DNA from 2 places in the Brevibacillus sp. HB2.2 genome. Region 2 is predicted to be linked to the other one. Evidence: riboswitches for the same ligand, from Rfam matches in the RefSeq annotation. Region 2 holds a riboswitch; the other holds the start of a gene.
The links. A riboswitch is a leader RNA that binds a small molecule or an ion and turns the genes downstream of it on or off. The one in region 2 is predicted to bind thiamine pyrophosphate.

Region 1: another riboswitch for thiamine pyrophosphate. It lies ahead of thiC (phosphomethylpyrimidine synthase ThiC); the one in region 2 lies ahead of thiS (sulfur carrier protein ThiS).

The regions. Positions count from the first base shown of each region.
Region 1 is NZ_JABSUV010000009.1:122,719-126,134, reverse strand. Features, by position in the region: gene ku (non-homologous end joining protein Ku) at 1-2, shown strand, start outside; gene HP401_RS08820 (cation diffusion facilitator family transporter) at 64-945, opposite strand; TPP riboswitch at 1,193-1,305, shown strand; gene thiC (phosphomethylpyrimidine synthase ThiC) at 1,453-3,207, shown strand; gene HP401_RS08810 (hypothetical protein) at 3,223-3,393, shown strand.
Region 2 is NZ_JABSUV010000025.1:40,302-43,717, forward strand. Features, by position in the region: gene HP401_RS30400 (alanyl-tRNA editing protein) at 1-1,073, shown strand, start outside; gene kapB (kinase-associated lipoprotein KapB) at 1,107-1,490, shown strand; TPP riboswitch at 1,532-1,642, shown strand; gene thiS (sulfur carrier protein ThiS) at 1,841-2,044, shown strand; gene HP401_RS30415 (thiazole synthase) at 2,050-2,823, shown strand; gene HP401_RS30420 (acetylornithine deacetylase) at 2,816-3,416, shown strand, end outside.

The DNA of each region.
Region 1 (3,416 bases), on a different contig from region 2:
AGCTGCACACACAAAAAAACCTGCCCACACTGGACAGGTTTTTTTGTATTCCCATGACGAAATCTAGCTAGGCGCCATTTTTCTACACGGTTCAATATGGATATGAACGGCGTTAATGCGGTGAATCTTGCGCATCTGTTCTTCAATTTTTTCGGTGATGGTGTGACTCTCCACCACATTCAGACCGGGATCTACATGGATCACAACATCAACCAGTACGCTGCTCCCATGGTAGCGAGCTTTGATGTCACTGATATCCCTTACCCCTGAAATCGAGGAAATCGTAGCCCGCAGGTCCGCAAGCTCGCTCTCGTCAAACCCATCTGTTAAACGGTGGGTTGCTTCCCTGAAAATGTCCCACGCAGTCTTCAAAATGATGAGACCAACAACAAAAGCAGCTAACGGATCGAGCCAATGCAATTGAAACTGTGCGCCAGCCACCCCGATAAACGTCCCGATACTGACGAATGCGTCTGAACGGTTGTCAGCGGCCGCTGCATCTAGTGCTTGGCTGTTTGTTTTGATAGCGAGCTTTTTATTGTAGCGATAGACGAAAAGCATAATGACCGCAGTCGCAAGTGCTGTCCACCCTGCCAACAGGTCAGGAGCCGAATGTTTAGGATCAAACAAGGATGGTACAGCATTCGTAATGACCTGAACTCCAACAAATAGCATAATAAATGATGCGACAAGTGCTGAAATCGTCTCGGCCCGGAAATGGCCATACGGGTGATCTTTATCAGGTGGTTTCCTTGCGATACGCAGCCCGATCAAAACAGCAATCGATGCGACAACATCTGTTGAGTTGTTAAGACCGTCGGCCATTAAAGCTTCTGACGCAGTGACATACGCAACTCCTATTTTTAATACAGAGCAGAAAATGTAGGCGAAAATACTCACCCACGCTCCACGTTCTCCTTGTTTTAGATCCGAATAAACATCCATACCTCATCACCTCAAAATACTTCTCCATCCTGCTTCGACAACGATGAATATCAAAGCGCTGGAAGCAGTTGCTTTTTTTCGAACTTCATCGTAACAGATCGGAATCATGTGGGTCTACAGAAACAGTTTTAGTCCGATTCACGAGAATAGGGGGGAGGAAAATGTGTTGCACACCTGCAATTTCCCTGCTGGAAAATTTCCCTTGAATTTAAATGGACTTCCCGTTATCCTATTCTTGCAATCCAAAATAAAAAAGCACGGGAGCTTGGGATTCACCAGGCTGAGAGGATGGTACTGTGCCATCGACCGTTGAACCTGAACTGGGTAATGCCAGCGGAGGAATGTCATATACGACACGAAAAGATGCGCGTATTTTTAGGATACCCGTTTCTTCTCTACTCTCGCGTTGGCGTCGCATATTGTTTATGCGGCGCTTTTTCGCGGAAGTTTCTTTCGCCTCCCTAAACGGTTCTCACTTTCGTGCAACCAAAACAAGGAGGTTTTTTTATGTCATTGGTGTCATCTTTTCCAGGCAGTCGCAAAGTATACGAAACAGGTAGTCGTGCGGACATCCGTGTCCCGATGCGCGAGATTTCCCTTCATCCTACCGAAGGATTGTCTGGCCCCACACCCAATCCTCCTCTTCGCGTGTACGATACGAGTGGCGAGTATACCGCAACGGGTTACGTTCCTGACATTCAAGCCGGACTGCCCTCCATTCGCCATCAGTGGATCGATGAGCGAAATGATGCAGAAACGTATGTCGGTCGCAAACCACAACTAGTCGACGACGGAATCCGAAACGAAGAAAAGGCTGCCACCCTCCCCACTTTCCCTCGAGAGGACTACAAACCAAAACGGGCAAAGTCAGGGAAAAATGTTACCCAGCTTCATTATGCCCGAAAAAATATCATCACACCGGAAATGGAATACGTTGCCATTCGCGAGGGTGTCTCCCCTGAATTTGTACGGGCAGAAATCGCCGCTGGACGTGCGATCCTTCCTTCTAACGTCAATCATCCGGAAAGCGAGCCGATGATCATTGGCCGCAACTTTCATGTCAAAATCAACGCCAACATCGGAACGTCAGCCGTCAGCTCTTCGATGGAAGAAGAGGTCGAAAAAATGATTTGGTCTGTTCGTTGGGGTGCCGACACCATTATGGACCTCTCGACGGGAAAACATATACATACCACGCGGGAGTGGATTATCCGCAACAGCCCCGTTCCAATCGGAACTGTCCCGATTTATCAAGCACTTGAAAAAGTAAATGGGAAAGCCGAGGATTTGACATGGGAGGTTTATCGAGACACCTTGATTGAGCAGGCGGAACAAGGTGTCGATTACTTCACGATTCATGCTGGCGTTCTTTTGCGCTACATCCCCATGACGGCTAAGCGTGTTACCGGTATCGTCTCTCGCGGCGGGTCCATTTTGGCCGCATGGTGCCTGGCCCATCATGAGGAAAACTTTTTGTATACGCATTTCGCTGAAATTTGTGAAATTCTGAAGGCCTATGACATTTGTGTATCCCTCGGGGATGGACTGCGTCCTGGCTCTATCGCGGATGCGAATGACGAGGCACAGTTCGCGGAGCTTGAAACATTGGGAGAACTCACAAAAATTGCGTGGGAACACGACGTACAGGTCATGATTGAAGGCCCCGGTCACGTCCCTATGCATCTTATTCGCGAAAATATGGATAAACAGTTATCTATTTGCCATGAAGCCCCTTTTTACACACTCGGACCGCTCACGACAGACATTGCACCCGGCTATGACCACATTACTTCAGCGATTGGCGCTGCCATGATTGGATGGTTTGGAACAGCGATGCTCTGCTACGTAACGCCCAAGGAGCATCTCGGCCTTCCTAATAAAGAGGATGTTCGCAACGGTTTAATCGCATACAAAATCGCAGCGCATGCCGCTGATCTCGCAAAAGGACATCCGCGGGCAAAACAGCGAGATGACGCCTTATCCAAAGCTCGTTTTGATTTTCGCTGGAACGATCAATTCAATTTGTCCCTGGACCCAGAGCGCGCCCGCGAATATCACGATGAAACGTTGCCAGCAGAAGCCGCCAAATCCGCCCATTTTTGTTCCATGTGCGGGCCTAAATTTTGTAGCATGAAAATATCGCACGACATTCGTCACATTGCTAATGAACAAGGATCTGCCCAAGATCCCGCTATCCTTGCAGGGATGCAGGAAAAATCGCGTGAGTTCCGCGAACAAGGAAGCCGTTTGTACCAGTCGTAATCAAGGGGGATGCCTATGGAGGAAGCCAGTCGTTTACGCGAAAAGATCATTCGACTAGAGGCTGAGCTAGAGCAATTTAAACAACAATTGCGGCTCATTCAACAAGACTGCAGCCACGTCTATATCGAAACTCCACTTACGCGAACATGCTCCAAGTGCCTACAATCCGAAAGCCTCTATTATTAATAGAAAAAGGTCGAAATCCTTTC
Region 2 (3,416 bases):
CTTCCGACCTGGGTGTATTGGAAGAAATTCGTGTGGTAGATGTGGAAGAGGTAGACGGTGAAATTCGTCATCGACTGGAGGCTCCCTTGTCCGAAAGCATAGGGGAAGTAACGGGGCACATCGATTGGGACCGCCGCTTCGATCACATGCAGCAGCATGCTGGCCAACACATTTTATCTGCGTCCTTCCTGGAAGTCGTGCAAGCGGAGACTGTTGCCTTTCACTTGGGAAAAGAGCGCGTCACCATTGATGTACGACTGGATGAGTTGACAACAGAAGTATGGGAAAAGGTAGAAAAGCGCGCGAATCAGATTGTTTTGGAAAACCACCCCATCCTTGCACGGTTTGTAGATGATGAAGAATTGGCAACGCTGCCCTTGAAAAAACAGCCGACTGTTACCGAAAATATTCGTGTCGTGATGATACCTGATTTTGATTACAACCCGTGTGGAGGAACACATCCTGCGCGCACGGGCGAAGTCGGGATGATCAAGATCTTGGGCTGGGAGCGACATCGCGGGAACATTCGTCTGGAATTCATCTGTGGCTGGCGAGCTTTGCGGGACTACAACCAAAAGCAAGCTGTGGTTCGCGATACAGCGAAGCTGCTCGCTACCAATGAAGGCGAACTGATCGCACAGACGGAACGCCTCCTTGCAGAACGCGACACCTTAAAGGCAAAATTGGCAGAAGTGGATAAGCAGCTCTTGGAAGTAGAAGTCAATCAACAACTAGCTGCTGCTAGCCAACTCGGTCAGTCGCGCCTCATTATGTGTACCTTCACAGACAAAACCATTCAACAGCTTCAGCAGTTCGCACAGCAGGCTACCGCTTTGGCGCCAGATGCAATTTGCCTCTTGGCTGCTACTACCGAAGACAAAGTGCAAGTCGTGTTTGGTCGTGGGCAAGAAGTCAACGTAGCCATCAATCAAGTGTTGAAAGAAACCTTGCCGGTTATTAATGGAAAAGGTGGGGGAAATCCTGCCATGGCACAGGGTGGCGGTCAGGCAGTAGTGAATGCGGAAGAAGTATTGCTGCATGCACGCAAACTGCTGGAAGCCTCACTGATATAAATGCATTCGATTCAAGAAATGGAGGAAACCGCGATGAACTGGAATCCGGGAGATATTGTTCGCGTTGCGCAGCGAACGGGTGAATATATTGCAGAAGTATTGGAAATCCACGATTCGAAGCTGCTAGTTAAGGTGCTGGCAGTTACCAAATTCCCGACGCAAGGCGATTTGCATTCTTCCTACGAAGTAGATGTGCCGCTGTTTCACCAGCGCCCAGCACTGTCGTATATGGAAAAATTCATGACGCCTGTCCAAGGGCTTATTCGCTATAATGGAGCGATTCCCGACTACAAGGAATCTGTCCGACAAGCGATGGAGAGAGAAATGGAAAAGCTTTCGAAAATGGCAGCTTGGGCAGAACGCTGTCTCGTTGAGCTGGAAAAGATGCACAAGGAAGCCTTTACAAACACGAAATAGAGTGGTACTGTAGTACTCGAATGTAGGACAATTGCATAGCTTTACTACCAAACGGGGGCCAAGCAACGTTGGCTGAGATTGTGACGAGTGTGTTACTGACCGTTGAACCTGACCTGGGTCATGCCAGCGGAGGAAGAGGTATTTGGAATCAGTATCACGTGTCGCATCCGAGCGGAACTATGCTTGTTTGTGCGCATGTATGATAAGATGACACTCAACCATCCGAGGCGGATGGTTTTTTTATGCCATTCGTCCGGTGAGATGGGATGGGTATACGGCTTCTTCTGTTTGTCTGAATCGACTCAGGCAGGCGGGAGAAGCCGTTTTTTTCCAGTAGAAGGAGGTAATCAATGATTGTTCAGCTGAATGGGAAAAAAGTAGAGTTGGCGGAAGAGATCACGACAGTACGGGCTTTGCTCGATTCTTATTCCCTGCAAGAGAAGATTGTCGTCGTTGAGCGAAATGGTGACATCATTGATCGCTCTGCGTACGATCAAACACCGATTGCAGACGGAGATCGCATAGAAATCGTTCATTTTGTCGGAGGAGGATGATCATCATGATGGATACATTGAAAATTGGACCGTACGAGTTTCGCTCCCGCTTGCTTCTGGGGACTGGTAAATTCGCTGATTTGGATACACAAGGGAAAGCGGTAGAGGTGTCGGAAGCAGAAATTTTGACCTTTGCGATTCGTCGCTTGAATTTGGAAAATCCGCAAGAACCGAACTTTTTGGAACAACTCGATTTGAAAAAATTCACCCTGCTACCAAATACAGCAGGTGCCTATACAGCAGAAGAAGCAGTGCGCATTGCCCGTTTGGCTAAAGCATCTGGGCTGTGTGACATGATCAAGGTCGAGGTTATTGGAGACCCGAAAACACTTCTCCCTGACCCGATTGGCACGCTCGAGGCTTCGAAAATCTTGGTGGAAGAAGGCTTTATCGTGCTGACCTACACCAATGACGATCCCATTCTTGCCAGACGACTGCAAGAGGTTGGCGTACATGCGGTTATGCCAGGTGCCTCACCAATTGGTTCCGGGCAAGGGATTGTCAACGAAAACAACCTCCGCTTTATCATTGAGGATGCCAACGTACCGATTATCGTAGATGCAGGAATTGGCTCGCCAGCAGACTGCGCGAAAGCAATGGAGCTGGGTGCTGATGGTGTCTTGTTGAATACAGCAGTCGCTCTCGCTGACAATCCTGTCCTGATGGCAGAAGCGATGAAGCTCGGCGTGGAAGCAGGTCGCAAAGGCTTCTTGGCAGGCCGTATCGCGAAAAAGCGTTACGCGTCCGCGAGCAGCCCGGTCGAAGGGATGATTGAGTAGCGTGGATCGACTGACAGAAGCGGTAGAATCGATCGCCAGCCGCAAAGAAGAGCTGTTCGCTTTATTGGCAGAGCTCGTTTCTCATCCGACTGTGAGTCCTCCCGCGCGAAATAGCGATGCCGCACAAGGTGTAATCGCCGACAGACTGCAAGCGATGGGATTCGAGGTAGATCGCTGGACGGTATATCCAGGAGACGACAATATTGTCGGTCGGTTATCAGGGAGTGCCTCAACCTACGCAAACAGCTTGATTGTCAACGGGCATATCGACGTGGCTGAAGTCGGTGATGACATCGGGTGGACCTATCCACCTTTTGCTTTGACACACGGCAAGGATGGGCGCTTGTACGGCCGTGGAGTTGCGGATATGAAAGGCGGACTCGCAGCGAGCTTGTTTGCGATCCAAATGCTGCGAGAACACGGAATCGAGCTCCAGGGTGATCTGCTTTTCCAATCCGTCATCGGAGAAGAAGCGGGTGAAGCGGGGACATTGGTGGCCATTGAGCGTGGCTATCAGGCTGACTACGCCGTTGTAGTGGACACGAGCAATCTGCAAATGCAAGGGCAGGGCGGGGTCATTACAGGCTGGATCA